One region of the Bradyrhizobium sp. STM 3566 genome, then DNA from elsewhere that is predicted to be linked to it. Evidence: riboswitches for the same ligand, from Rfam matches in the RefSeq annotation. Region 1 holds a riboswitch; the other holds the start of a gene.
The links. Region 1 has a riboswitch for S-adenosylmethionine ahead of P6U27_RS35920 (O-succinylhomoserine sulfhydrylase). Riboswitches for the same ligand answer to the same signal wherever they lie in the genome.
Positions count from the first base shown of each region.

Region 2: linked by a shared signal. The riboswitch ahead of P6U27_RS04220 (homoserine O-acetyltransferase) and the one ahead of P6U27_RS35920 (O-succinylhomoserine sulfhydrylase) in region 1 are both predicted to bind S-adenosylmethionine.

Region 1 covers NZ_CP120692.1:7,546,650-7,561,665, reverse strand. The annotation lists gene P6U27_RS35950 (IS4 family transposase) at 190-1,290, opposite strand; gene P6U27_RS35945 (IS110 family transposase) at 1,550-2,512, shown strand; gene apaG (Co2+/Mg2+ efflux protein ApaG) at 3,062-3,454, opposite strand; gene P6U27_RS35935 (OpgC domain-containing protein) at 3,651-4,907, shown strand; gene P6U27_RS35930 (SGNH/GDSL hydrolase family protein) at 4,907-5,686, shown strand; gene P6U27_RS35925 (SGNH/GDSL hydrolase family protein) at 5,699-6,691, shown strand; gene P6U27_RS35920 (O-succinylhomoserine sulfhydrylase) at 6,807-7,994, opposite strand; SAM riboswitch at 8,068-8,147, opposite strand; gene P6U27_RS35915 (2'-deoxycytidine 5'-triphosphate deaminase) at 8,228-9,364, shown strand; gene P6U27_RS35910 (PAS domain S-box protein) at 9,468-9,881, shown strand; gene P6U27_RS35905 (MATE family efflux transporter) at 10,176-11,618, shown strand; gene P6U27_RS35900 (SRPBCC family protein) at 11,640-12,041, opposite strand; gene P6U27_RS35895 (VOC family protein) at 12,189-12,548, opposite strand; gene P6U27_RS35890 (helix-turn-helix transcriptional regulator) at 12,605-13,444, opposite strand; gene P6U27_RS35885 (methylated-DNA--[protein]-cysteine S-methyltransferase) at 13,454-14,032, opposite strand; tRNA gene P6U27_RS35880 (tRNA-Gly) at 14,208-14,281, shown strand; gene P6U27_RS35875 (helix-turn-helix domain-containing protein) at 14,456-15,016, shown strand, end outside.
Region 2 covers NZ_CP120692.1:878,509-893,524, forward strand. The annotation lists gene P6U27_RS04155 (TIGR02302 family protein) at 1-1,640, shown strand, start outside; gene P6U27_RS04160 (response regulator) at 1,858-2,232, opposite strand; gene P6U27_RS04165 (MJ0042-type zinc finger domain-containing protein) at 2,271-3,149, opposite strand; gene ftsE (cell division ATP-binding protein FtsE) at 3,341-4,000, shown strand; gene P6U27_RS04175 (ABC transporter permease) at 3,993-4,961, shown strand; gene P6U27_RS04180 (YdcF family protein) at 5,295-5,999, shown strand; gene P6U27_RS04185 (1-acyl-sn-glycerol-3-phosphate acyltransferase) at 6,023-6,796, shown strand; gene P6U27_RS04190 (gamma-glutamylcyclotransferase) at 6,793-7,404, opposite strand; gene P6U27_RS04195 (DUF2125 domain-containing protein) at 7,515-8,699, shown strand; gene P6U27_RS04200 (prephenate/arogenate dehydrogenase family protein) at 8,786-9,721, opposite strand; gene hisC (histidinol-phosphate transaminase) at 9,718-10,815, opposite strand; gene P6U27_RS04210 (chorismate mutase) at 10,849-11,697, opposite strand; gene P6U27_RS04215 (hypothetical protein) at 11,696-11,914, shown strand; SAM riboswitch at 11,919-11,998, shown strand; gene P6U27_RS04220 (homoserine O-acetyltransferase) at 12,093-13,295, shown strand; gene metW (methionine biosynthesis protein MetW) at 13,298-13,960, shown strand; gene P6U27_RS04230 (alpha/beta fold hydrolase) at 14,038-14,901, opposite strand.

The DNA.
Region 1 (15,016 bases):
CCGGTCTTCCCCATAGGCGTTAAGGTAGCGCGAGCATCGATTGATACGGACGTTTTCGAGGAGGCTCGCGCAGGTGCCGCCCAAGCGCTCGCTTTCTGCGGCGAAAGCAACGGATGGTTGGTTGTGGAATGATCGCTTGTAGCAAGGATGCAACGAGTTGTTGCAAAACACGCCAAGCGCCAGGTGCCGTCAGGCGGCCTGCGTCCAGCGGGGAGAGTCCTCGAAGTCGCGGGCAAGCGGCTCGAGCAGCAGGATGATCAAGAGGTGTGCCAGCAAGTAGGGCTTGGCGGAGCGCGGATCGGTTCCAGGTGGCGTCTTGAGACCAATCAGACTCTTCAGTCGCTTGAAGCCAAGTTCGATGCGCCATCGCAGTCGATAGAGCGCGAGTACATCCTTGGTGGAGAACTCGTCCCGCGCGAGCGACGTGACCAGAATGACCCAATCCGCGGCTTCCAGAGTTTCTTTGGAGATGACGCGGTTTTCGTCTTGTGCGTCGCGCCGGGCTTTACGGCGCGAAGCCGCGACTGCACCGGCGGGCTTCTTGACTGCGACCAGACGCATAGCCAGAGGCGCACCGTCCTTGCGTTTGATCCAAATCCTCCGATCGATCAGTCCGTGCGCCTTCGCCGCACGCAATTGGGCCATCAGATCGAACGGAAGGCCTTTGGCATCAAGCCAACGTGCGTTCTTCCAGCCCGCTCGGATCAAAACGTCTGCCCCGGCGTCGCGCACAGCGGCGATGCGGTCAGGTTGTAGATAAGCGCGGTCAGCAATGCGGATCTCGTTCTTGACCACCGGTATCCGGTCAAACGTTTCGCCTTCTTGCTGATCTGTCAGCTCGAAGTGACCAAAGCGCTCATATGGCAGATCGAATGCACTATGAACGCGCCAAAGCTCACTGTTCCTGCGCGCAGCCGGTCCTGCCTGAGGCACTGTCGTCGCATCGATAATGCGGATCAGGCGGCCTCGGCTCGCTTTCGGGGCTGCCGCAGCGAGCAAGCCCTCCACCAGCACTGCAAACCAATCGCCACATTGACGCAGGCGATAGAACAACGCCACGCTGCTGAGGTCGGCAAGGCCAACAGAAGCGGCCCACGCGGCTGTCGATCTCAACCCTCTTTCACCCAGACAATAGGCCAGCATCAGCCGAAGTAACGCCACCGCATCTGGAATTTGGCGCCGCCGCACGAAAGCCTTCGTCTGGCGCGCACTTATTTCAAGCTGCGCAGCCCCGCCGAGCTGCGTAACCACTCTCGTCCAGTCCTCGTTCAGAAGCGATTCGTCTGCCATCCCGCCTTGGAATCACGTGTGATTCCAACACTCAAGAACAAACTTAACGCCTATGCGGTCTTCCCTGCGCCCTTGTGTCCCCGAAATCTGCCAGAATGTGGCAACGGGCGGTTGGATCAGAACCGCCCGTTGCCGGAACTGAGCCCGTTGCGCCCAAAGGCGACAGAGCCTGCTAAAGAGCAAGGGACAGCTCCGGTGTCTTCCTGAACCCGAACAGTTGCAAGGGCTGCGAGCCCGTACCAGGCAAGGAAGGGAGTGGATGATGACACAAGACGATCTGGTTGTCGTCGGCATCGATGTCGCTAAAGACAAGATTGATGCGTGCATTCGGACCGTAACGGAGCGGAAGACTTGCCCAACAACCGCGGCGGGGCGACGGAGCTTGATTGCATGGCTTCGCAAGCATCAGGTCGGCAAGGCAGTGATGGAGGCAAGCGGCGGCTACGAGCGGGTATGGGCCAAGGCGTTGCGCCAAGCAGGGCTGGAAGTACGGATCGTCGATCCCAAACGGGTTCGCCACTTTGCGGAATCGGCGGGACGCCTTGCGAAAAATGACAAGATCGACGCGGAGATGATCTCCTGGTTCGCCGAGACATTCGGCGAGGCTCCCAGCCAAGTCGACAATCCCGCTCACGAGGAGATGAAGGCACTGGTGAAGGGACGCCAAGGCCTGCTTGACGTCAGGGCTCGCCTGGAAATGCAGAAGGAGCATGAGGCGCCGGCCCTTGTTCAGAAGGCTCGCGCGCGTCTTCTTAAGAAGCTGGCTGACGAAATCGCCGCGCTCGAGACCGCGATCGCGGCGACGATCAAGACAACGCCGGACTTTGCCAAACGTGCCGAGATCATCCAGAGCGTACCAGGCTTTGCTGAGGGGACCGCAATGGCGCTGCTTGGAGGACTACCGGAGCTGGGGCAGGTGAGCGACGAAGTTGCCGCCGCGTTGATGGGCGTTGCTCCTTATGACGATGATAGCGGCAAACGTCGAGGTGAACGCTGCATCAAGGGTGGCCGCCGCTGGGTGCGAAATGCCCTCTACATGCCCTGTGTCGGTGCCGCAACGCTGAACAATCCGGTGTTCAAGGCCTTCTACGAACGGCTGATTGCCAAGGGCAAGCCGCCAAAGGTCGCGATCGTCGCCTGCATGCGCAAGCTGATCATCATCCTCAACACCATGATCGCGCGCGGCGAGACGTGGGATCCGAAGAAATACAGGGTGGCCTGACGAGCGCGCCTATCTCGCGCTCGGACCTCGGCCGAGCGCATGCAAAGCCAACAGACCGGTGAGCGGACGGGGTCAAGGCCGTCAGCCGCCGCAGGCGGGGGCGCGCCAGCGCCAGCCTTGAGGCCGGCCGATCGCCGGGCTACTTCGCCACAGTTGCTTGGCTTAGAGGGTGGAGCGATCAAGCAAAGCTCGGGCGAATTGCGCCGCGAGGACGCGAAGGCATGTCTGCAGCCACGCACACGCTGTCACCTCACACTCCGTCATTGCGAGCGCAGCGAAGCAATCCAGAATCTTTCCGCGGCGGGATTCAGGATTGCTTCGTCGCAAGGGCTCCTCGCAATGACGAGGAGGGGAGAGCGTGTACCACACGCCTCTCGCGTGCCCCGGACGCAGCGCAGCGTGCCCGGCAATGCAAAGTATCGTCCGGAGTGATGCGCTGCAGAGCCGGGGCTCATGTCGCCGCACCGCGCCCTGTTGCCCGGGGTCCCGGCTCGGCGCCGCAGCGCTTCCGCGCGACAGCCTGTCCGGGACGAGGTGAACGATGCGCCGTTAATTCAAAACCCGCTTGCTGTCCGGGCTGTCCAGCGAGAATGTCGGCACGTCGATCTCGAACCGCTCGCCGGTTTCGCTGACCATCTGGTAGCGGCCGGTCATGAAGCCCGAGGCGGTCGAGAGCGGCACGCCGGAGGTGTATTCGAAGCGCTCGCCGGGGGCCAGGATCGGCTGCTCGCCGACCACGCCCTCGCCCTTCACCTCCTGCTGGCGGCCGGAGGCATCGGTGATGATCCAGTGCCGCGTCTTGAGCTGCACGGTCTCCTCGCCCGAATTGGTGATGACGATGGTATAGGACCAGAAGTAGCGCGAGCGGTCGGCCGACGACTGCTCCGGAACAAAGTTCGGCTCGACGGTCACTTCGATCTGGCGGGTCACGGCGCGGTACATGGCTGCCATCATACCGAAATCCGGCCGGGGAACCAAACGCCGCGGGTGGCTTTGGCGACATCGTCCCGCCAGAATTCGAGGGGAAGGACGCTCCCAAGCGAGACACCCTTATGTGATCCGGCCGCTTTGCGAGACGACAGCCGGACCATTAAACTCCTTCAACGTCGCGATTTGCGGAAGGGTTGTTAGGCCCCCGATGACCATTGCCGACCAAGTGACGGGATCGACGATCTCGGGAACCGCGGAAGTCAAACCCGCAGAGGCCAAGCCGCGCGCCGCCGCGCCGGCCATCACGCTGCCCGCCGTCGGCGAGCGCGAGCTCCGGCTCGATCTGTTCCGCGGCCTCGCGCTGTGGCTGATCTTCATCGACCATCTGCCGACGAGCCTGCTCACCTGGTTTACCATCCGCAATTACGGCTTCAGCGACGCCACCGAGATCTTCATCTTCATCTCGGGCTATACCGCGGCCTTCGTCTACGGCAGGGCGATGTTGGAGGGCGGATTCGTCATCGCCACCGCGCGCATCCTGCGCCGGGTCTGGCAGATCTATGTCGCCCACGTCTTCCTGTTCACGATCTTCCTCGCCGAAATCTCCTACGTGGCGACCAGATTCGAGAACCCCCTCTACACCGAAGAGATGGGCATCATGGACTTCCTCAAGCAGCCCGACGTCACCATCGTGCAGGCGCTGCTCTTGCGCTTCCGCCCCGTCAACATGGACGTGCTGCCGCTTTATATCGTGCTGATGCTGGCGCTACCCTTGATCCTGTGGTCGATGAAGTGGAAGCCAGACGTCACGCTCGGCCTCTCGGTGGTGCTCTATGCCGTGACGTGGGAATACGACCTCTACTTCTCGGCCTATCCGAACGGCTTCTGGGCCTTCAATCCCCTGGCATGGCAATTGCTCTTCGTCTTCGGTGCATGGTGCGCGCTCGGAGGTGCGCGCCGCATGTCGCGTATCCTGGCCTCGCCGGTGACCATGTGGATCTCGATCGCCTATCTCGTCGCGGCGTTCTACGTGACGCTGACCTGGTACGTGCCGCAGCTCTCACAGTTCATGCCGAAGCGGATCGAGCAGTGGATGTATCCGATCGACAAGACCGACCTCGACGTGCTGCGCTTCACGCATTTCCTGGCGCTCGCCGCGCTCACCGTGCGCTTCCTGCCCCGGGATTGGCCGGGCTTGAAATCGCGCTGGCTGCGACCATTGATTCTATGTGGTCAGCATTCCCTCGAGATCTTCTGTCTCGGGGTGTTCCTGGCCTTCGCCGGCCATTTTATTCTCGCCGAAGTCTCCGGCGGCGCAGCCATGCATGCGCTGATTAGTCTCTCCGGGATCCTGATCATGTGGGGCGTGGCCTGGGTGATTTCGTGGTACAAGCGCGTGGCTGACAAGAGCGGTGCGAAAACCAAAAACGCCGTCGGCAACGCCGATCTGGCGGGAGGGGGCTGATGAAGGCGAAGGTTCTCCTGAGCCTGATCCTGCTATGCGGTGGCCTCGCCGCGCCTGTGGCGCGTGCGGGCGATGCTGCGCCTGTCGCTTCCCATGCGCCCGCAGCCTGCGAATTGCCGCCCTATCTGCTGACCAGCGAAAGCCAGCTGCCCAAGGTTGCCGACGCCGTCAAGGCCGGCAAGCCGCTCGACATCCTGGTCATCGGCAGCCGCTCGACCACGATTCCGTCGTCGGAGAGCAGCTCATACCCGGCGCGCATGGAGGCGATCCTGAAGGAGAAGCTGCCACCGTCCGAGGTCGTGCACGTCTCCGTAGAAATACAGAGCAAGAAGACGGCAGAGGAGACCGCCTCCACCTTCGTTAAGCTGCTGGAAGCAAGAAAGCCTACTTTGGTGATCTGGCAGACCGGGACCGTGGATGCTATTCGATCCATCGATCCCGATGAATTTCGTAGCGCGGTGACCGACGGGGTTGTTGCGCTGCAAAAGACAGGGGCTGACGTCGTCTTGATGAATTTGCAGTACAGCCCGCGCACCGAAACCATGATCTCGGCGCAGCCTTTTCTCGATAACATGCGCGTGGTGGCGCAGGAGCACGACATCCCGCTGTTCGATCGTTTCGCGATCATGCGGCAGTGGAATGATCAGGGCCAGTTCGACCTGTTCAGCCCGTCCCACGGGCCTGAGCTGGCGAAGCAGGTCCATGATTGCCTTGGCCGGGCGTTGGCACAATTCGTGATCGACGCCGCTCATCTGGAGCCGGCCCAGCAGCAGAATTGAGGTCTAGCGTTAATGAGTTCTCTCCGCCCTTTTTGCCTGACGTCATGGCTGGCCGCGCCCGCAGCCGCAGTGCTGTTGTTGCTGACGCCGGCCTCGCAGTCACGTGCACAATCGCAGTCCGCACAGGCGACACCCGCACCCGCGCAGCCGGCTGATCCCGCGTCCGCTTCGCCTTCCCAGACCACCGTCGCCGCAAGGTCGTCCGAGCAGCGCGGGGTCACGTCGCGCGCCATCGACAAGGTGAAGGAGGTCGCAAAGTCTGCCGCCGACATCTTCAGCCGCGTGCCCTGCCTGCCGCCGAAGGGCGGCTCGAAGGCCATGGGCTCGCTGCCGCATGTCGCAAGCAAGCTCGTCGCCGGCCAGCCCGTCGTCATCGTCGCGTTCGGCTCGTCGTCGACCGCGGGATTCGGCGCGAGCTCGCCGGAATTCAATTATCCGAATCGTCTCGCCGCGCAGCTGCGCCGGCATTATCCGACCGCCGACATCACCGTCGTCAATGCCGGCGTCGGTGGCGAGGATGCACCCGAGATGATGAAACGCCTGCAGACGCAGGTGATCGACGTGCATCCGGATCTGGTGATCTGGCAGGTCGGCACCAACGCCGTGCTGCGCAATCTCGATCCCGCCGAGACCGCGAAGATAGTCGAGGACGGCATCAGCCGCATTCAGGCCGCCGGTGGCGCCGACATCGTGCTGGTCGATCCGCAATATTCGCCGGCCATCAACCAGCGTAAGGAGAGCGCCGGCAAGATGGTGAAGCTGCTCGGCAAGGTCGCCGAGCTCCGTCACGTCGGCATCTTCCCGCGCTTCGAGGTGATGCGCGACTGGCACGAGAACCAATCGATCCCGGTCGAGAGCTTCGTGATCGCCGACGGCCTGCACATGAACGATTGGGGCTACGCCTGCTTCGCCCAGCTGCTCGGCGATGACATCATTCGTTCGGTCGGCCAGATCAGGATCGGTGTGAACGTGCCCGCGGACGTGAGGACGTACCGGCCGATGTAGGCACGCTGCCGTAGGCTGGGCAAAGGCGCACCGCGCCGTGCCCACCATCTCGTCATTGTAGTCGAGAATGGTGGGCACGCTTCGCTTTGCCAATCCTACGAGACCTTCGCTTCCCTCACGCCTTCTCCAGCGCCGCCGTCAAATCCTCGATCAGATCGTCCGCATGCTCCAGCCCCGCGGAGAAGCGGATGAAACCCTCGCTGATGCCGAGCGCGGCGCGGTCTTCCGGCTTCAGGCGTTGATGCGTCGTGGTCGCCGGATGCGTGACGAGGCTCTTGGCATCGCCGAGATTGTTGGAGATCTTCGCAAGCTTCAGCTCGTTGAGCACGCGGAATGCGGCCTGCTTGCCGCCCTTGACCTCGAAGCCGACCAGCGTCGAGCCGCCGCGCATCTGCTTCCTCACCAGCGCCGCCTGCGGATGATCGGCGCGGCCGGGATAGACCAGCCGCGAGATCTTGGGATGGCTTGCCAGCACCTCGGCGATACGCGCCGCCGTGTCGGTCTGCGCGCGCACGCGCACGCCCAGCGTCTCCAGGCCCTTGAGCAGGACCCAGGCGTTGAACGGCGAGATCGAGGGGCCGGTCTGGCGCATGAAATTGTGGATGTGCTCGGCGATGAAGGCTTCCGAGGACAGGATGATGCCGCCGAGGCACCGGCCCTGGCCGTCGATATGCTTGGTCGCGGAATAGACGACGACGTCGGCTCCCAGCGCGAGCGGGCTCTGCCAGATCGGGGTCGCGAACACGTTGTCGACCACGAGCCGCGCGCCGCCCTTGTGCGCGATCTCGGCGATCGCGGGAATGTCGAGCACGTCCAGCGTCGGGTTGGTCGGGCTCTCCAGGAAGAACGTCTTGGTGTTGGGCTTCAATGCGCGCTGCCACTGGTCGAGATCGAGCCCGTCGACCAGCGTGGTCTCGATGCCGTAGCGCGGCAACAGGTCCTGGATGACATAAAGGCACGAGCCGAACAGGGCGCGCGAAGCGACCACGTGATCGCCGGCCTTCAGTGGCGCCAGGATCGCGGTCGTCACCGCCGCCATGCCGGTCGCCGCCGAACGCGCGGCCTCGGCGCCTTCGAGCTCGATCATGCGACGCTCGAACATCGCGATGGTCGGGTTGGAGTAGCGCGAATAGATGAAGCCGGGATCCTCGCCCTTGAACCGCGCCTCGCACTCCTCCGCGCTGGCGTAGACATAGCCTTGCGTCAGGAACAGCGCCTCCGACGTCTCGCCATATTGCGAGCGCAGCGTCCCGGAATGGACCAGGCGGGTTTCGGGGCGGTAGTTGGCAGGCGACTTCGACATAGGGTCCTCCGACATGACCATTGGGCGAAAATGGTCATAAAAAAACCGGCCTGGATATCTCCACTGGCCGGGATCACAGAGGTCCCCGGCCTGTTTAGCGATTTATTTAACGTGGCTGCAAGCCGGCCGGCTCAAATCACCACGGGATAAGTGATGCTCATATTCCGCAATCCCCTTTCCGTCAAGGCGTCCATCGGCTAGCCGTAAAAGGCTGGTATGTCCCGCATTTCGGAATGCGTTTGACCCCTGATGAGGACCCCCGGTTGACGTTCACGGTCGCCGCCGACGCCAACGGTATCCTGCCCGACCGCATGATCGCGGCGATGGCGGAAGAAGGCCTCATCCTGCCCGCATACGACTTCGTGGAGAGCCAGATCCAGCCGGCGAGCCTCGATCTGCGCCTTGGCGACATCGCCTATCGCGTTCGCGCCAGCTTCCTGCCGGGGCCCGGCGCCACGGTCGCGGAGCGTATCGACGAGTTGAAGCTGCACGAGTTCAGCCTCGCTGACGGCGCGGTGCTGGAGACCAACTGCGTCTACATCGTGCCGCTGCTCGAAAGCCTCGCGCTGCCGCCCGAGATCGTCGCGGCTGCGAACCCGAAGAGCTCGACCGGCCGGCTCGACGTCTTCACCCGCGTGATTGCCGATGGCACCCGCCGCTTCGACATGATCGGGGCCGGCTATCACGGTCCGCTCTACGCCGAGATCAGCCCGAAGACGTTTCCGGTGCTGGTGCGCGAGGGCTCGCGCCTCTCCCAAGTCCGCTTCCGCACCGGTGACGCCATCCTCAATGCCGACGAGCTCGACGCGTTGCATGCGGCCGAGCGCCTTGTCGACATCGACGACGCCGATCTCTCGGGCGGCGTTGCGGTCTCGGTGGATCTGTCCGGCGAGAAGGCAAATGGCTTCGTCGGCTACCGCGCCAAGCGCCACACCGGCGTCGTCGACGTCGACCGTCGCTCCGGCTATGCGGTGGAAGATTTCTGGGAGCCGATCTCGGCCCGCCCCGATGGCAGCCTGATCCTCGATCCCGGCGAGTTCTACATCCTCGCTTCCAAGGAAGCCGTGCAGGTGCCGCCCGACTACGCCGCGGAGATGGTGCCGTTCGATCCCTTGGTCGGCGAATTCCGCGTGCACTATGCCGGATTCTTCGATCCCGGCTTCGGCTATGCCGGTGCGGGCGGGCTAGGAGCGCGCGCCGTGCTGGAAGTGCGCTCGCGCGAGGTGCCGTTCATCCTCGAGCACGGCCAGATCGTCGGCCGCCTCGTCTACGAGAAGATGCTGGCGCGTCCCGACGCGATGTACGGCCAGCGCATCGGTTCGAACTACCAGGCGCAGGGGCTCAAACTATCGAAGCATTTTCGGGTGTAGCCCGATCCTGTAGTCCGGGCGAGCGCAAGCGCGTTCCGAGAAGGCCTCACTTGTGGCGCGATCCCGGATTAGCTTCGCTCCATCAGGGCTATAAGGTCTCGGCATGACCGATCCATCCCAACTCGACGCAAACATCCTCAACGACGTCGCGGACGCGCTGATCTATTCCGATCGCTCCGGCACGATCACGCGCTGGAATCGCGCATCGACCGCCCTGTTCGGCTTCTCCGCCGATGAAGCGCTCGGCCAGAACCTCGATCTGATCATTCCCGAACATCTGCGCGCGGCGCACTGGAAAGGCTTCGAGGCCGCGCTCGCGAGCGGGACGATGAAGCTTGCGGGCAAACCGACGCTGACCCGCGCGCTGCACAAGAGCGGGGGCAAGCTCTACATCGAGATGACCTTCGCGCTGGTGCGGGACACTGATGGCACAGTGCGGGGATCGGTCGCCATGGCACGCGATGTCACCGAACGCGTCGAGAGCGAGCGGGCCGCCAGGCTTGCGCAAAATTCGTGATGCGGAATTGCCGGGCCGCCGTGGCAGGGCACCCTGCATAGCCGTCACCGATTGCGCGGACAGAGCCTCACCCCTCCCTCTCCCCGTAAGCCCCGTAAGAACGGGGAGAGGGAGACGAGAGAGCCGAATTCCATTCATCGAAATGCGCTCCCGCAAGGCACGCCTGCGCCCTGCGCAGGAGGAATCGGCAATCGCCGTGCTAACAAGCCCCTGCCGCGCCCTGCGCGCGAAGAAATTGATTGGCACACCTGTTCATTGCCGCGCCGCAAATGGCGCTCGCGCCCGGGAGAGGACATGTCCGACATCGCCGAGATTCCGGTCGATGATCACGAGCGCCCGTTGCCGCCGCCTCCGCGGCAGGTCAAGAGCGCGCTGACCGACGGGCCGATCCTGCGCACGCTGCTCTCCCTCGCCTGGCCGAACGTGATCGGCCTGTCGGCCGGCATCTGCGTGGTGATTGCCGAGACCTCCTACGTGGGCCGGCTCGGCGTCGAGGCGCTGGCGGCGATGGCGCTGGTGTTTCCGACAGTGATCCTGACCATGACCATGTCCGGCGGCGCGATGGGCGGCGCTGTGGCGTCCGCCATCGCACGTGCGCTCGGCGCCGGCGACCGTGAGCGTGCCGGCACGCTCGCCGTGCATGCGATGCTGATCGGCATCAGCTTCGGTCTCGTCTTCATGCTGGGCATGCTGATCTTCGGGCCCAGGCTGCTCGAAATGCTCGGCGGCCGCGGCAATGTGCTGGCGCATGCGATCGCCTACACGCAGGTGTTTTTCGGCGGCGCTGTGCTGCCCTGGCTGCTCAACACCATGGCGGGCATCTTGCGCGGCACCGGCAACATGAAGCTGCCGTCGTTCCTGATCCTCAACTCCGCGGCCTGGCAGATCGTGCTCGGCGGCACGCTCGGCCTCGGGCTTGGCCCGGTGCCGCAGCTCGGCATGCGCGGCGTCGCGGCCGGCGCGCTGATTGCCTACACCATGAACATCTGCATCATGGGCTGGTACCTGTTCTCCGGCCGCGCGCGGGTCGCGCCGAAGCTTCGAGGCCTTCGTATCCAACGGGCGATGTTCTTCGACATCCTGAAGGTCGGCGCCATCGCCTGCTTCTCGCCGCTGCAATCGGTGCTGACGATCTCGATCTTCACCCACATGCTGGCGAAGTTCGGCACCGCGATCCTCGCCGGTTACGGCATCGGCGCGCGGCTCGAATTCCTGCTGACCTCGATCGCTTTCTCGTTCGGCATCGCCTGTGTGCCGATGGTCGGCATGGCGATCGGCGCCGGCCGCATCGCGCGGGCCCGGCGCATCGCTTGGACCGCCAGTGCTGCCGCTTTCGCCGCGGTCGGCGCGCCGGCGTGCCTCGTTGCGATCTTCCCAGATCTCTGGGTCAACATCTTCACCGACAGCGTGGCCGTGCGCGCGGCAAGCCATCAATATCTCTCGACGGTCGGGCCGTTCTACGCGTTTTTTGGCCTTGCCACGACAATGTATTTCTCCTCGCAAGGCGCGGCCAAGGTGATCGGGCCGGTGCTGGCGCAGACGGCACGGCTGATCTACATCGCAGGCGTCGGCTGGTGGCTGTCGACGCACGACGCTAGCGTGCAAAGCTTTTTCTGGCTGGCCGCGAGCTCGATGGTCGTGCTCGGCCTGCTGTCGTGCTCCAGCGTGGTGCTGACGCGCTGGGGGCCACGCGCGACCAAAGCTGCGATCAGGCCGGCGCTTTCGGCTGCCGACTAGCGCTGTGACGGCGATGGGGGGCTAGGCCGCCGCAGCTGGAAATGCCCTTTGCATGGCGGCCACGGCCTCCTTCGTCTGCCCCTGAACGTAAGGCGCGAGCTCGTTCGGCAGCATGTCGATGATCCAGACGAGGCGGCACCTCGCTTCGCCGTCGGCAATGACCTGCACCGAGGCGCTGTAATGCTTCAGCCGCTCGTTGTTGATCGCATAGACGAGACGCTGCCGCGCATCGTCGCAATCGACCAGCACCTCGCGCGCCACGGAGCCGTTGGCAAAGGTGACGATGCGCGCATCGCCGTCGAGCGTGCAGGCCGTAACGAAGCCCGGCACCAGCCGGTGATGCAGCGCGCCGAAATCGCGCACCGCGTCCCAGACGTCGCGCGCGGAGGCGGGGAGGGGAATGTCGTTGTGGATGGAGACCATGAAAGCGTCCTTGATTTCGAAAGGTCGTTGCCGCAAACACCGTCATTGCGAGCACAGCGAAAGCAATCCAGTGATATTTCCGCAGAGACAGTCTGGATTTGCTTCGTCGCAAGAGCTCCTCGCAATGACGAAGCAATTGGCTAGAGCTCACACACAAACCGCCTCGACATTATTTCCGTCGGGATCGATCAAAAACGCCGCATAGTAGGTCGGGCCATAATCCCTGCGCGGCCCGGCGCCGCCATTGTCTCGGCCGCCGCTCTTCAGCCCCTCGCTGTGGAACGCCTTGACCGCGTCGTGGTCCTTGGCGCGAAACGCGATATGCGCACCATCGGCCTTCCGTCCCTTGTTCAGGTGCAGCCACAGCGCTGGCTCGCCCTTCGGCCCGAACCCGGCATAGCCGTCGCCACTGGAACAGACGACATAACCGAGCGGCGCCAGCACTGCGGTGTAGAAGCGCGTGGCGGCGTCGAGGTCGGCAACGCGCAATCCGATGTGGTCGTACATGATCATCTCCATTGTAGAAGCGTGCCGCGAATGGCACGCGCCGGAGACGACCCTAGTCAGTTGAGGGCAAGCTGCTCTTGGAGAATCTTGCGCTCCCCCTTCGAGGCCTGCCGGAACTTGGTTGGCGACACGCCGGCGGCGCGATGGAAGGTGCGGACGAAATTGGAGAGATCGCCGAAGCCGACGTCATAGGCGATGTCGGTGACGGCGGTGTCGTCGTCGGCAAGCTTGCGCGCGGCGTGCCGCAACCGCGAGCGCACCAGATATTGATGCGGGGTGACGCCGAGCACGCTCGAGAACAGCCGCAGGAAATGAAACGGGCTGAGGCCGGCCTGCTTTGCTGCCTGTTCGAGGTCGAGCTCGGCATGCGAGTTGTCGTCGATCCACAGCGCGGCCTCCACCGCGCGGCGGCGGTCACGCGCAGTCGGCGTGGCCGGCTTGCGGGCCTTGCCGGAGACCACGTCGACAAAACGGCCGGCGAGGATCTGGCCGATCTCGTCGAGGCCGAGGTCGCTGTTGCCATCTGCTGCCGTCTGGGCCAGCTCGCCCAGCACCATCAGTTCGGGCAGCGGCGGTGTCGCGCCGATCTGCCAGGTCTCGCGCCGTCCCCCAAGGGCATCGACCAGGTCCTCGCTGAAGAAGAAGCCGAGGCAGACGTCGCCGCTGACATGCTCATGCGTGCAGGTGTATTCCTCGCCGGGCGCGCCGATCAGCAACGAGCCCGCCACCAGCTCGAAGAAGCCGGCGCGGCAATGGCAGCCGAAGCTGCCAGAGCGCACATAGGCTATGGAATGGCCGGTGCGGCATTCCGCAAACGGCGTGTCGTCCGGTCCCGCATCGCAGCGAAACTCGGAGACCGTCATCGATGGCGTCGTCAGCAGCGCGGTCGCGTCCATCCCGCCTATCTAGGTAGCAGCGCGCGGCGGAGCAACCGGCAGCAGCACCTCGAACAGCGTCTTGCTGGCGACGGGATGGGCGCCTTCGAGCGCCAGCAGCCGTCGCTTGGAGATCACGCCGCCATAGGGCGAGAGCCGGCCGGTGTAATTGCCGGCCTCCAGCACCCGGTGGCAAGGCACGATCAGCATGAAGGGATTATTCGCGATCGCCTGCGCCACCGAGTGCGCCGCGCCGGAGGCGCCCAGCGCCTTGGCCACCTCGTGATAGGTACGCGTTTCTCCGCGTGGAATGGTGCAGGCGAACTCGTAGACCCGCCGGTTGAAGCCGGGCAGCCCGCCGGCATCCAGGCTGACGTCGGAGAAATCAGGATCACTGCCGCGCAGCAGGCCTTTGATGCACTCGATCGCAAGCTCGGCGTTCTCGGACGGGCGCTGCTCGCGCGCCTCGGGATGGACCTGGAAGATCCGGCGGCGTGTGTCGATCTCCCGCGCCTCCGGCAATTGCACGGCGACCACGCCGCTGCTGCTCCAAATGATGCCGCAGCGCCCCAGCGCCGTGTCGAATATCGCGTACGCGCGCCCCACCATGCACACGCCCCACTCAGTGCACGTTTTCTCCCCCGACAGATCGATCATAACACCGCCACAATGCGGCGCACCTGGAATCTTACCAGGACGTTAACAACCGTCCGGGCGGACGCGCCAAACCGCTTGGCGGGAGGCGCCGTCTCGGCTAATCAGGAGCGGCGCAAGGCGCGCATCCGCGGGCGTAGTTCAATGGTAGAACGGCAGCTTCCCAAGCTGCATACGAGGGTTCGATTCCCTTCGCCCGCTCCAATGTTTCACCGATCGTGATCTCAAGCCGGGCCCGATTGCTTCGGATTTCGCCCGCTGGTGCGAGATTCCAATATATTAGCCCCCCATTTGCCGGCGTTCGACCTTTCGCGCGCTAAGCTCCGTCGTCTTCGCGCGTACGGTCCTGGCGCCGGGGCGTTATGCGAAGAGGAGGTCATGGACCAGCAGAAACTCGACCGCGCGATCGGTCGCCGCCTGAAGACGCTGCGGACGCAGGCGGGGATGACCCTGAACGAACTCGCGGGCCGCTCCGGCGTCAGCCGGGCCATGATCGGGCGGGTGGAGCGGGCGCAGAGCAGTGCGACGGCGGCGCTGCTCGGAAGGCTCTGCGCCGCGCTCGACGTGTCGCTGAGCGATGTCGTCGCGCTGGCCGAGAAGCCACCGGAGCGGCTGGTGCGGTTCGCCGACCAGCCGCACTGGCGCGATCCCGAGAGCGGCTATCGCAGGCGGCATGCCTCGCCGACCGATGCGGCAAGCGGCATCGAGATCATCGTCGTCGACCTGCCGGCTGGCGCGCGGGTGCCGTACAGCCCCTGGGGCCGCAACGCCTTCACCCAGCAGCTGTTGATGCTGGAGGGCGCCATCGCCGTGCATATCGATGCCAAGGCGGTGCGGCTGCGTGAGGGCGATTGCCTGGATTTCGACGTGATGCGCGCCGTGATCTTCGAGAACGAAACCAAGCAGGACGCGCGCTACATCATCATCACGCGGCGCGGC
Region 2 (15,016 bases), 1.2 Mb from region 1:
CCCCGCGGTCGACCGATGCCAAGGACGGTACAAAGGACGGTACAAAGGACGGCACGAAGGACGGGACGAAGGCTGCTGCCGGCGATGGTGACACCAGGGCGGCTCCGCGGCCTCTGTTCCAGCCACCGCAATTCCCGCTCGCGCTGCCGAATGCGCGGACCCGCAACGGCGTCGGACAGTCGGTGAAGGATCTCAGCGAGGATCCCTATGCCGGCGCCGAGGTCACGCTGACCCTCACGGCCAAGGACGAGGCCGGCAACGAGGCCGCAAGCGAACCGTTCAACATGCGCCTGCCCGAACGGCTCTTCACCAAGCCGCTGGCACGTGCACTGATCGAGCAGCGCCGCATTCTCGCGCTCGATGCGAACAAGAATTCCGACGTGTATGCCGCGCTCGACGCGCTGATGATCGCGCCCGAAATGTTCACGCCGGAGCCCGGACAATATCTCGGCCTGCACAACGTGGCCCGACAGCTCGAGGCCGCGCGCACCGATGATGCCCTGCGCGAGGTCGTGGCAAGCCTGTGGGCGCTTGCGGTGACGATCGAGGACGGCAAGATCTCCGACGTCGAGAAGGCGTTGCGCGCGGCTCAGGACGCGCTGAAGCAGGCGCTGGAGCGTGGCGCGAGCGACGAAGAAATCAAGAAGCTCACGCAGGATCTGCGTCAGGCGCTGAACGATTTCATGCGCCAGCTCGCCGAGCAGTTCCGCAACAACAATGACCCGCAGCAGCTGGCGCGGCCGCTCGACCCGAACACCAAGGTCCTGCGCCAGCAGGATCTGCAGAACATGATCGACCGCATGGAGCGCCTGTCGCGCTCCGGCGACAAGGATGCGGCCAAGCAGTTGCTCGACCAGCTCCAGCAGATGTTGGAAGGTCTCCAGATGGCGCAGCCGGGGCAGTCCGGCGAGAGCGACATGGAGCAGGCGCTGAACGAGCTCGGCGACATGATCCGCAAGCAGCAGCAATTGCGCGACAGGACCTTCAAGCAGGGCCAGGATTCCCGGCGCGACCGCTCGCGCGGCAAGCAGGGCGATCAGTCCATGTCGGAGCTGCAGCAGGACCAGCAGGGGCTGCGCGACCGCCTGAAGAAGCTGCAGGACGAGCTTGCCAAGCGCGGCCTCATGCAGAAGGGAGAAAAGGGGCAGAAGGGCCAACAGGGACAGAAGGGCCAGCAAGGGGATCAGGGCCAGCCCGGCCAGAACGGCGATCAGGACGGCGACCAGGGCGATGACGACGGCAGTCTGGATGCTGCCGACGGTGCCATGGGCGATGCGGGATCAAAGCTCGGCGAGGGCAATGCCGACGGCGCCGTGGACTCGCAGGGCAAGGCGCTCGATGCGATGCGCAAGGGTGCGCAGAAAATGGCCGAGGCGATGCAGCAGGGTGACGGTGACGGCCAGGGCGACGGACCCGGCCAACGCGCCGGCCGTCAGCAGAGCGGTGGCAACCAGACCGACCCGCTGGGCCGTCCGCTGCACGGGCGCGAATATGGTGACGATTACACGGTCAAGATTCCCGGCGAGATCGACACCCAGCGTGTCCGCCGCATTCTCGAAGAGCTCCGCCGTCGTCTCGGCGACCCCTCGCGCCCGCAGATCGAGCTCGACTACATCGAGCGGCTGCTGAAAGAGTTTTAACGTCACACTCGCTGTCATCGCCGGGCCCTGACCGGGCGATCCAGTATTCCAGAGACCGGCGTTGAAGAGCTCGCTCTTGGCACATCCGCCGCGGCGTACTGGATGCCCCGGTCCCGGCTTCGCCAAGGCTACGCCGGGGCCACAAGGGTGCTCGGCCGCCGAAGCTTTAGCGAAGGCGGCAAGCCGGGGCATGACAGGGGAGTGTGTAGCCGCTGCGCTAACCCTTCCTCGCTGCCAGCGCATCCGCCACGGCCGTGCGGATGTCGGCGACCGAGAAAGGCTTGGTCACGACGTCATGCACCAGCGCATTCAGGTTCGAGGCGCGCTCGCGCTGGTCGGCAAAGCCGGTCATCAGCAGAATGGTCAGATCAGGGAAATCGCGCGCGGCCGAGAGAGCCAGCGCGATGCCATCCATGACCGGCATCTGGATGTCGGTGAGCAACAGGTCGAAGGCGCCGTCCTCGCGGGTCAGGATCTCCAGCGCCTCGGCGCCGTCATGGGCGGTGACGGTCTCATGGCCGTCCATGGCGATGGCGCGCGCCACGAGCGTGCGCATCGAATCCTCGTCGTCGGCGATCAAGATTTTCGGCATGAGACCAACCTTGGGATCAATCTCCCCTGTGGGGTCGATTATACGCTGCCGCCGGCGATGTCGCGCCGGTTGAAGAAACGAACGTCGATATTGCGGCCCTCAGGCGGCGGCGAGGCAAGGCGCGAGCGGAAGAAGGCGCGCTCGCCGGGCCGCAGCACGGTCTGTTCCAGCACCGTGTTCCAGGCGTAGATCTCCGCGCCTTGCGCGTCGCGCACGGCAAAGCGCAGCCGCGGGATGTCGAGCGGCTTCTTGCCCTCGCCCACGATCACGCCCTCGATCACCAGCACCTGCTTACCGTCCACGGTCTCGCTGGAGAGCTTGACGTCCTTGAAGGCGAGGCCCCGCAGGTTCACCTCGAGCCCGACCATCTTGTAGAACGCCGCCGTCTGGGGCAGCAGCCGCACCACGTCGCCGCGCCAGATCACCAGTGCCAGGACCAGCGCGCCCATCGCGGCGCAGGCGGTCGGGAGGCCAAAATAGGATTTGCGCGGAGCCGTGGTGGCGACCGCGCGGCTCACCCGCGCCCCGCGGCGGCGGAACAGGCCGCGGAACCAGGACTGGTGCTGTGCACCGGCGGCCTCCTCCTCGGCCTGCCGGGCCGCCGCTGACCATTCGTCCTCGGTTTCGCGGGCCTCCTGGTCCGGCCAGTCGCTGGCGATTGAGGGACTGTCGACGACAGGCGCATCAATGGTGCCGGCGTCCTTGGCATAGGAGTTCCATTGCTCGGCGAGGTCGGACTGGTCGTCGGCCCGGCTGGCCGCGGCGATCGCGGGAACGGACGCCTCCTCGATGGCATCCTCGGCATGCGCGATCCAGGTCTCCTTGCAGCGGGAGCAGCGGACCGCTCGTCCGTTCGCCCCAAGGCTCGCGAGCTTGATGGCGTAGGATGTCATACAATGGGGGCAGACGATATGCATGGACGAGCCTTGATGTATGAACGAAGGTCTTGGACTGGTCTTGACGATGCCGCGGCCGCGGAGAACCGGGCGCCCTTATGCTACAGGGCGACCGTTAACGAACCGGAAACCATAACGGCGGCAAAACCCGATGATCGCGCATGGCGGAGTGCCGCAGCGCGACCCGCGCCCCCTCTCGAACGGAGCTGAACTTGGTTCGGTTCGAAAATGTCGGATTGCGTTACGGTCTGGGGCCGGAGATCCTGCGCGATCTCAATTTCCAGATCCCGGCGCATTCCTTCCAGTTTCTCACCGGACCTTCCGGTGCCGGCAAGACCTCCCTGCTGCGTCTGTTGTTCCTCTCGCATCGACCGACGCGGGGCCTCGTCAATCTGTTCGGCCACGACATCTCGCAGCTCGGCAAGGACGAGATCGCGGACCTGCGCAAGCGCATCGGCATTGTCCTCCAGGATTTCCGGCTGCTCGACCACATGACGACCTATGAGAACGTCGCGCTGCCGTTCCGCGTCATGGGCCGCAGCGAGTCGAGCTACCGCAAGGAGGTGATCGACCTGTTGCGCTGGGTCGGCCTCGGCGATCGCATGGACGCGCTGCCGCCGATCCTGTCTGGCGGCGAGAAGCAGCGCGCGGCGATCGCGCGCGCCGTGATCTCGCGGCCGCAGCTGCTGCTCGCGGACGAGCCGACCGGCAGCGTCGATCCGACGCTCGGCCGGCGCCTGCTGCGGCTCTTCATCGAGCTCAACAAATCAGGCACCGCCGTCATCATCGCCACTCACGACATCGGCCTGATGGATCAGTACGAGGCACGGCGGCTGGTGCTGCACCAGGGACGGCTGCACGTCTATGAGTAGGCTAGACGAGCGCGGCGTGCTGGTCGATCTCGGACAGGAGCGTCCGCAGCTTCCGGCCAAGGCGCGCAACATGTCGCCGATCGTGCCGCGCGCCTCGATCCATGGCAGAGCGCTGGTCGCCGTCGTCGCCATCATGACCTTCCTCGCCTCGATGACCACGGGGACGGTGCTACTGGTGAGTGCCTCCGCCGCGGAATGGCAGTCGGACGTGGCAAGCGAAATCACCATCCAGGTTCGTCCGCAGGCCGGCCGTGATATCGAGCGCGACACCGCCGCCGTGGCGGAGGCGATGCGCGCGCAAGCCGGCATCGTCGAGGTCAAGTCGTTCACCAAGGAGGAGAGCGGTAAGCTGCTCGAGCCCTGGCTCGGCACCGGCCTGTCGATGGACGATCTGCCGGTGCCGCGCATGATCATCGCGCGCGTGCAACCGGGCACGCCGCTCGATCTCGGCGCCTTGCGCGCGCGCGTGACGCAGGTCGCGCCGGGGGCCAGCGTCGACGATCATCGCGCCTGGATCGAGCGCATGCGCGTGATGACAAACGCCACCGTGCTGGCCGGCCTCGGCATCCTCGCGCTCGTCATCATCGCCACGATCATCTCGGTTTCGTTCGCGACCCGCGGCGCCATGGCGGCGAACCGTCCGATCGTCGAGGTCCTGCATTTCGTTGGCGCCGGCGACCGCTACATCGCCAATCACTTCCTGCGTCATTTCCTCAGGCTGGGTCTGGAAGGTGGCGTGATCGGCGGCGGCGCCGCCATGCTGGTGTTCGGCTTCTCAGAGTCCATCGCAGGCTGGTTTTCCGGTACCCCCGTCGGCGACCAGTTCGCCGCGCTGCTCGGCACCTTCTCGCTGCGGCCATCCGGCTACATCGTGCTTGCGGTCCAGGCCGTGCTGATCGGCGGCATCACCGCGGTGGCCTCGCGCCAGACCCTGTTCGCGACCTTGAATGATGTTGATTGAGTTCTTTTCTTTCCTTCTCCCCTCGCGGGAGAAGGTGGCATAGGAGGCCTTCGGCCTCCGTTCTCGAGAACGCCGCAGCGAAGCTTCGGCTATGGCGCTGGATGAGGGGTTCTGTCCAAGCGTACAAATGCTGAGGTGAATGCGCGGAGAGAACCCTCACCCGTCTCGCCGCTGTCGCGACGAGCCACCCTCTCCCACAAGGCCCTACAAGGGGAGAGGGTGAATCGACTTTTCGGCCTGACAGTTTCGTAGCATTGATAAGCCTTTCAAACCGGACTCCACTTCGCCTCAAAACGTCATAAAATTACTCAGGGAAGGGATCACCGACATCGCATGACCTCGCCGACCGACGATCGATCGCCGAAACTGCCGCGCGGCTGGCTGCGCGCGACAATCGTGTCGACGATCGCGCTCGCCTTCGTCGGCGCGGCGGCGGGCTTCATTGCGTTCCTGTCGCAATTGCGCGGCGCCGAGATGGTGCCGGACCGCAAGGCAGACGGCATCGTGGTGCTGACCGGCGGCTCCTCACGGGTATCGGACGCCATGGAGCTGCTGGCTGCCGGCTACGGCAGGCGGCTCCTGATCTCCGGCGTGCATCCGACCTCGACGGCGAGCGACATCTCCCGGACCTTGCCGGAGAACCAATCCTTCATGACCTGCTGCGTCGATCTCGACCGCACCGCGCTCTCGACCCGCGGCAACGCGGCCGAGGCGCGGCGATGGACGCATGAGCGCCGATTTACATCTTTGATCGTGGTCACCTCCAACTATCACATGCCGCGCGCGCTGGTGGAATTCTCGCACGCGATGCCACAGACGACGCTGATCCCCTTTGCGGTGGTCGGCGACAAATGGCGCGAGGAGCCGTGGTGGACCTCGGGTTCGACGCTGCGCCTGCTCCTGTCCGAATATGTCAAGTACATCGCGGCCGAGCTCAGGGTCCGGCTGGAGGATTTCGGGATTGACCTTTCGCCCGAGATGTCGGAGCAGCCTGCGGGTCAGCAACCGAGGCGGCCCGCCACCGCCCAGGCCAATTGACTGGCAAATTGATCGGACCGTCGATGTTTCTGATTTTCCTGCGCTCGCTCGTGTTCAACGTGCTGTTCTACGCCGTGCTTGTTTGCCTTGCGATCGTGGCACTGCCGACCTTCGCATTGCCGCCGCGCGCGATGCTGACGGTGGCGGAATGGTGGGCCAAGGCAACGCTGGTCTTGATGCGGGTGGTTTGCAACATCAAGGTGGAATTCCGCGGTGTCGAGAACATCCCGGAAGGTCCGCTCTTGATCGTGGCGAAGCATCAGTCCTTCTGGGAGACGTTCGTGCTGCCGGGTTTCTTCAACCGGCCGATCTTCATCCTCAAGCGCCAGCTCATGCAGATCCCGGTGTTCGGTCAATTCCTGGTCAAGACCGGGATGATCGCAATCGACCGCAATGCCGGCGTGAAGGCGCTTCTGGACATGACGCGGCGGGCGCGCGAGGCGGTACGCAGCGGCCGCCAGCTCGTGATCTTTCCGGAGGGCACGCGCCGTGCTCCCGGCGCGCCGCCCGACTACAAGACCGGCTTTGCACAGATCTATTCGTCCTGCGGCGTGCCGTGCCTGCCGATCGCGCTCAATTCCGGCCTGTTCTGGCCGCGTCGCACCTTCATGCGCTATCCGGGCACGCTCGTGGTGGAGTTTCTCGAACCGTTGCCGCCGGGTCTGCCGAAGGACGAATTTCTCTCCCGCGTGCAAACGGTCATCGAGGACGCGACCGGGCGTCTCGTCGAAGCGGGGCGGAAAGAGCAGGAGCAGTTGATCGGTAGCGCGCCAAGCTACGCGCCGACCAGCGGCTAGCGACTTTCGCTGTCTTCGTTCGGAGCCGGCGCGTGCGGCGAATGCGCATCACCATGCAGCATCAATGCAAGCTGATGCAGCTGCGCGTCGCGAAAGCCTTCGGCCTCGATCGCCTTCACCGTCGCGGTGACGTAGTCGCGGTTGGCGCCGGACTGGCCGTGGCCCTGGATGACATGGCGGTGCTGCTCGGCGAGCGACAGACGGCCGGCATATTGCACATGACCGCGGTCGACGACGTAGGCGAGCGCGGAGACGCGCTGCCGCGCATCGTTCTCCAACCATACCGAGCGCATCACCTCGCGATAGACCGACGTGACCTGCTCGCGCGCGCGCAAATAAGCGACGACATCGGCGCGGTTCTTCTCGGCGACGCGAAAGGCGATGCCGCGGCAGGCGCCGCCGCGGTCGAGCCCGAGCACCAGGCCCGGCTTCTCCGGCGTGCCGCGGTGCACGAAGGAATAGACGCAGAGCGCCCGATGCTCGCCGACCAGCCGCGCCGGGACGCGTTCCTCGAAGTCGAAGCCCGGCCGCCACATCAGCGAGCCGTAGCCGAACACCCAGAGGTCGCCCTTGGCGGTGGTGACGGAGGGGAGGGAGATTTCGGACATTTCGGGAACGGCTACCAGAACCATGTTCCGAAGCGAAGCGAATTCTCCGTCTTTCGTCGGGGGCCGGCCCCGCTTACATTTGCCTGAATCTGGGGCCAAAGGGTCGCCGCATGTCCGATATGACCGTTGCCACAGGCCGCCGCTCCCGTTGGGGCCTTTTCATCGCACCCGTTCTCCTGCTGATCCTCGCCGTCGCCTGGAGTTGCTTCTGGTTCTACGCCGCGTCGCAAGCCGAAATCGCCGCAGACGCCTGGCGGGCGCAGGAAGCCAAATCCGGCCGCATCTATGATTGCGCCAAGCGCTCGATCGCGGGTTTCCCATTCCGCTTCGAGGTCCAGTGCTCCGGCGCGAGCGTCGCCCTGGTCTCGCAAAATGCGAGCAAGACGCCGTTCACGGCGAAGCTCGACAACATCCTGGTCGTCGCCCAGGTCTACGACCCCAAGCGCGTCATAGCCGAATTCTCCGCGCCTGCGACGCTCATCGACGGGGTGACGCAAAACACCTTCGTGGTGAATTGGAGCAAGGGCCGCGCCAGCGTGGCCGGCCTGCCGGCCGTGCCGGACCGTGCTTCCATCGTGTTCGACGATCCCAGCCTCAACCGTCTCGATGGCAGCGTGCAGGTGCCGCTTGCGCGCGCCAAGCAGGTCGAGCTGCACGGCCGCCTCGCCGACGGATCGCCGTCGGATCATCCTGTGATCGAGACCGTGCTCCATGTCGCGCAAGGCAGCATCCAGGGCGTGCATCCGCTGCTTGCCGAGCCGTTCGAGGCGGACACCCGCGCCAAGATCACCGGCCTCTCCGACCTCACGCCAAAGCCCTGGCCGCAGCGCTTCCGCGAGATCCAGGCTGCCGGCGGTCACATCGAGATCGTCCAGTCGCGGATCCAGCAGGGCGAGATGATCGCGGTTGCGGCCGGCACGCTCGGCCTCTCGGCCAATGGTCGACTCGACGGCGAATTGCGGATGACGGTGGCCGGCCTCGAGCGCGTGATCCCGGCGCTCGGCATCGAGAAGATGCTGGAGGAAGGCGTGCCGCAGGCGACGCTCGACCGTGTCGCGCCCGGCGTGAAGTCGCAGGACCTCAACAATCTGTTCGGCGCGCTCGACCGCGCCGTTCCCGGCCTCGGCAAGGTCATCAAGCAGAACGCCAATGCCGGCGTTGCTGCCGGCATCAATTCGATCGGCACCGAGAGCACGCTTGAAGGCAAGAAGGCGCGGAGCTTCCCGCTGAAATTCGTCGACGGCGCCGTGCTGCTCGGCCCGGTCAAGGTCGGCCAGATCCCGCCGCTGTATTGACTGCGCGGTAGCGTAATCCGGGACAGCGCCGGCCGTATCGAAGAACCCCCGGATTGCGCTGCGCTCCATCCATCCGGGCTAAGCGCTCACGGCTTCTTCAGCGCCGCATGCGGCCGGCCGAAGTCCGGCGCCGCCGAATCCTGGCCGATCTCGACGATGCCGCGGCGGATGGCGCGGGTACGGGTGAAGTGATCGAACAGCGCCTCGCCGTCGCCGCGCCGGATCGCGCGGGTCAGCTTTGCGAGATCCTCGGTGAAGGTGCCGAGCATCTCCAGCACTGCTTCCTTGTTGGCGAGGAACACGTCGCGCCACATCGTCGGGTCGGACGCCGCGATGCGGGTGAAATCGCGAAAACCGCCGGCAGAGAATTTGATCACCTCGGATTCCGTCACCTGCGCCAGCTCGTCGGCGGTGCCGACGATGGTGTAGGCGATCAGATGCGGCAGATGGCTGGTGATCGCGAGCACGAGATCATGATGATCCGGCGTCATCACCTCGACCTTGGCGCCCATCGCGGCCCAGAAGGCGCGCAGGCGATCGGTCGCCGCCGCGTCGGTGCCATCAGGTGGCGTCAGGATGCACCAGCGGTTGATGAAGAGCTCGGCGAAGCCGGAATCCGGGCCCGAATGCTCGGTGCCCGCCACCGGATGCGCCGGCACGAAATGAACGCCCTGCGGCAGGTGCGGTGCCATGTCCCTGACCACCGCTCCCTTGACCGAGCCGACGTCGGAGATGATCGCTCCCGACTTCAGATGCGCGGCGATCTCCTGAGCGACAGGTCCGCAGGCGCCGACGGGAATGCAGAGGATGACGAGATCGGCATCCTTCACCGCCTCCGCATTGGTCGCAACGACCTGATCGACGATGCCGAGCTCGGCAACCCGCGCGCGCGTCTTTTCCGAGCGCGCGGTGGTGACGATCTCGCCGGCCAGGCCCTGAAGCTTCGCGGCGCGCGCGATCGAGCCGCCGATCAGGCCGAAGCCGATCAGCGCGACGCGCTGGAAGTGCGCCGTCGTGCTCATTTGCCGCCCATGAAGTCGCGCAAGCCCTCGACCACGAGGCGGTTGGCCTCCTCGGTGCCGATGGTCATGCGCAGCGCATGCGGCAGGCCGTAGTTCTTTAGCCCGCGCAGCACGAGGCCCCGCTTGGTCAGGAAGGCGTCGGCGTCATCAGCGGTCTTGCCCTTGTCGGTCGGGAAATGGATCAGCACGAAATTGGCGACGCTCGGCGTCACCTTCAGCCCGAGCTTGCCGATCTCCTCGGTCAGCCAGTTGCGCCAGGTCTCGGTGAACTGCTTCGACATCGCCTGGTGCGCGGTGTCCTCGATCGCGGCGACCGCGGCGTACATCGCCGGCGTCGACACGTTGAAGGGACCCCGGATGCGGTTGACCGCATCGATGATGTGCTCGGGCCCGAACATCCAGCCGATGCGCAGCGCGGCCAAGCCGTGGATCTTGGAGAAGGTGTGCGTCACCACGGTGTTCTCGGTGGTGGCGACCAGCTCGATGCCCATCTCGTAATCGTTGCGCGAGACATAGTCGCAATAGGCGGCGTCGAGCACCAAGAGCACGTGCGAGGGCAGGCCGGCGCGCAGCCGCTTGACCTCGTCGAACGGCAGATAGGTGCCGGTCGGGTTGTTGGGGTTGGCGAGCCAGACCAGCTTTGTGCGCGGCGTGACCGCCTTGAGAATGGCATCGACGTCGGCAGTGAAGTTCGTTTCGGGCGCAACGATATTCTTGGCCCCGTTCGCCATGGTCGCGATCGGGTAGACCAGGAAGCCGTGCGTGGTGGAGATCGCCTCGTCGCCCTGGCTGAGATAGGTGTGCGCGAGCAGATTGAGGATCTCGTCGGAGCCGGCCCCGCAGATGATGCGGTTGGGATCGAGCCCAAACGAGCGGCCGATCGCCTCGCGCAGCACGCGCGAGGTGCCTTCCGGATAGTCTTCGAGATGATCCGCCACGTGCTTGAAGGCCGCGATTGCCTTCGGCGAGGGCCCGAACGGCGTCTCGTTGGCCGAGAGCTTGAACACCTTGCGGCCCGGCTCAGGCACCGGGCTCTTGCCGGGCGTGTAGGGCGCAATATCGAGAATGCCGGGATTCGGCACGGGGCGGGACATCTTGGACTCCGGATAGGCTGGGCTGCTCGCGATTTACGATTTCGCCCCGGTCGGGGGCACCGTATAGCGCGTTGCGTGGCTGCCGACGAGGGCCGTGGAGCGCACCGAGGCCCCCGCCTCGATCAGGGCAGCCCTGATTTTGTCGATGCTGGTCGCGCTGGTGACCGAGACCAGCAGCGCCGCGCCGTCAAAGGCGGTATCGGGCACCGCCACGATCTCGGCGAGCGGCGACAGGGCGCGCGCGACCTCGGCGTTCCACCCGGAGACACGTACGCTGAAGGTCTCGACCTCCGTCACCAGGGCGCTGTCGGCGACGCGCGAGACTGCGAACACCGGCATTGCCGCCGGATGATCGGCACGCTCGACGAAAGGCAGCCGCGCGATGATCTTCGGTGCGCCTTCCGCTTCGAGCTCCAGCCACCATGGTGTGCGGCTGGAGGTGGCCGAGACCAGCGCCAGGTCGCCCTTGGATCTCGCGACCGCCTCGACCGCGGCTTGCGCGCTGAAATGCGCGACGTAAGGCACCGTGAAGCCAAAATGGAAGCGCGCGGAGTCGCGCATCGCCGGCTCGCTCACCGAGACGTCGGCATGCACGGAGAATGGCGCCTGCACATAGGTGAACGTCGAGATGATGACGCGCCAGATGCTCTCGACGGTGTCGAGCGGCAGGATGCCGCGATGGCGCTGCACGAGGTGGCGCATCATGTCGGCCTCGCGCGCAGGCCGAAACGCCGAGCCGACCTCCTGGGTCTGCTTCACCTGGATCAGGCGGTCGATGATGTCGCCGCGCTGCATCAGCAGGCGATGCATGCCCTCGTCGATCGCGTCGATCTCCTTGCGCAGTTCCTGGAGCGATGGTGGCGCGGGCGGACGTTGGGTCATGTCTGACTTGATTGTTGAAGAGCTTGGGCTGTTGAAGGACGTTCCGGTGCGGATCGGCAAGACAATTGGTAAGGCCGTCACCGCTGCGATCAATGTCCTGATTAGGCAGTCGGGCCGACGAAAGCAAAGAGAAATGACGGCCCTTTCCGTTCACGGCGCAAGAGGCGAATTGGCTCGATCCGGGCCGCGACTTGACGAAAACGGCCCGAGACGGTAGCTTTTGCCTGTTCCGTGGTCATTTGAGCCGGCCGGCTTGCAGCCACGTTAAAAAATTCGCTAAACAGGCCGGGGACGCTTCCGATCCCGGCCGAACCTATCGTTCAGGCCGGGTTTTTCATGGCCTGATGTCAGCGGCGCGGTCTAGTAGCCAGTCGCAAACGAGGTCGATGTCCGAGATGGGTAGCGTCAAGTCGATACCGAGTCCTGCGATCAGCGCCGACGAACGGTCGCACGAGGTGGATCATCCAAGCTCGCAAGTCGCGCATTTCGGCACCGAGCAGCCGCTGCGGCTCGATTGCGGCGTCGACCTCTCCCCGTTCCAGATCGCCTACCAGACCTATGGCGAGCTCAACGCCGATCGCTCCAACGCCGTGCTGATCTGCCATGCGCTGACCGGCGACCAGCATGTCGCCAATGTGCATCCCGTCACCGGCAAGCCCGGCTGGTGGGAGACGCTGGTCGGCCCCGGCCGACCCATCGATCCCAAGCACTACTTCATCATCTGCTCCAACGTGATCGGCGGCTGCATGGGCTCGACCGGGCCGGCGTCGATCAATCCCGCGACCGGCAAGGTCTGGGGCCTGGATTTCCCTGTCATCACCATCCCCGACATGGTGCGGGCGCAGGCGATGCTGATCGACCGGCTCGGCATCGACACGCTGTTTGCCGTCGTCGGCGGCTCGATGGGCGGCATGCAGGTGCTGCAATGGACCGCGGCATATCCTGCTCGCGTGTTCTCCGCGTTGGCGATTGCCTGCGCGACGCGGCACTCTGCGCAGAACATCGCCTTCCACGAACTCGGCCGCCAGGCCGTGATGGCCGACCCCGACTGGCACGGTGGCGGCTATGCCGACCGCGGCATCCATCCGCATCGCGGGCTCGCGGTGGCGCGGATGGCGGCGCACATCACCTATCTTTCGGATGCGGCGCTGCACCGCAAGTTCGGCCGGCGCATGCAGGACCGCGAGCTGCCGACCTTCTCGTTCGACGCCGACTTCCAGGTCGAAAGCTATCTGCGCTACCAGGGCTCGTCCTTCGTCGAGCGCTTCGATGCCAACTCCTATCTCTATTTGACGCGCGCGATGGACTATTTCGACATCGCCGCCGATCACGGCGGCGTGCTGGCCAAGGCCTTCGCCGACATCAAGACCCGCTTCTGCGTGGTCTCCTTCACCAGCGACTGGCTGTTCCCGACCTCGGAATCGCGCGCGCTGGTGCATGCGTTGAACGCTTCGAGCGCGCGGGTGTCGTTCGCCGAGATCGAGACCGATCGCGGCCATGATGCCTTCCTGCTCGACGTGCCCGAATTTTTCGACATCTCCCGCGCCTTCCTGCAATCGGCAGGCAAGGCCCGCGGGGTCAGCCTCAAGGACCGCTAGCAATGTCCGTCCAGCAAGTGCTGCCTCTGAACCGCGTTGCGACCGCGCCGTCCGGCCAGTTTCGTGCCGACCACCTGCTGGTCGCCGAGATGGTCAAGCCGGGCTCCAAAGTGCTCGACGTCGGCTGCGGCGACGGTGATCTGCTCCAGCTGCTGGAAACCCGCGGCATCGACGGCCGCGGCATCGAGCTGTCGCGTGAGGGCGTCAATCGCTGCGTCGCCAAGGGGCTTGCGGTGGTGCAGGGCGATGCCGACACCGACCTCGTCAACTATCCCGACGACGCTTTCGACTATGTGATTCTGTCGCAGACGCTGCAAGCGACGCGGCAGCCGAAGGTCGTGCTGGAGAACCTGTTGCGCATCGGCCGCCGCGCCATCGTGTCGTTCCCGAATTTCGGCTTCTGGAAGATGCGGCTCCAGCTCCTGATCGGCGGCCACATGCCGCGCACGGAGAATCTGCCGGCGACCTGGTACGACACCGCCAACATCCATTTCTGCACAATCAAGGATTTCGTGCAGCTCTGCGACGAGATCAACGTCAAGATGGAGCGCTCGATCGCGCTCGATCTCCACGGCCGCCCCGTGCCGCTGAACCTGCCCTGGTGGGTGTGGAACATGTTCGGCGAGCAAGGCGTGTTTCTGCTGAGCCGGGGTGGAGGGAAGTAGCTGTCCATCCGCGCTCCATGAGTTGAGGAGTCGAGATCTATCCTCCGTCATTGCGACGCGTGTGGTGAGCCACTGCCTCAATGCGCGGCCAGCGACCTCGGGTCCCGCACCGGCCAGCGGCCCGCCTCAACCAGCGTGACGAACCGCTCGACGCTCTTGTTGAACAACGCCGGCTCCTCGAGATTGAGCACGTGGCCGGATTTCGGAAACATCGCGAGGCCCGCTGCGGGCAGGTGCTTCTTCAGGAACAGGCTCGGCCCGATGCAGGGATCGTCCTCGTCGCCGCAGATGATCAGCGCGGGCGTCGACACCTTCGCGATCGCATCCGTCATCGTGTAGATCGAGGGGCGGCCGCCCTGGAAGCCCCGCATGGTGCGCGCCGATCCCTTGGCATCGTGCCGCGCCAGGGCGGCATAGAAATCCGCGTGGCCGCGCGGGTCCTTCACCAGGAACGGAATCCGGCTCGGCGCCTCGCGCGTGACTTTCGCGACCTCGGCGGAGCCCAGCGTCTCGAACTGCTCGGCATTGGCGCGGCACTGCTTGCGCCAGGCTTCCAGGTTCTCGAGCTCCGAGCCGGAGCCGACCCCGGCCAGCGTCATCGACAGCGCGCGTTGCGGCGTGTTCAATCCGATCTGCAGCGATGAGTAGGCACCCATCGACAGCCCGACCAGATGTGCGCGTTCGATGCCGAGGTGATCGAGCACCGCAAGCGCATCGGTGTAGAAATGCGTGTAGGTGTAGACCTCGCCGTCGGGCACGTCCGACGGCGTGTAGCCGCGCGCCGAATAGGTGATGCAGCGGTGGCCGCGCGAGAAGTAGCGCATCTGCGGCTCCCAATTGGTGTAGTCGGCCGCGAACTCGTGCAGAAAAAGTATCGGCGTTCCCTGACCCGCCTCTTCGAAATAGATGCGAACGTCGTCCCTGGTCGTGGCGTGGGGCATTAACTGTTTCCCTCTCTTCAAGCCGCGTTTGCAGGATCGCAGTTAACGCAGTTGTCCGCAATGCGGCAGCATCAGGCCAGTCCCGATACACAATCATCGCAGCCATTCGCCCGGG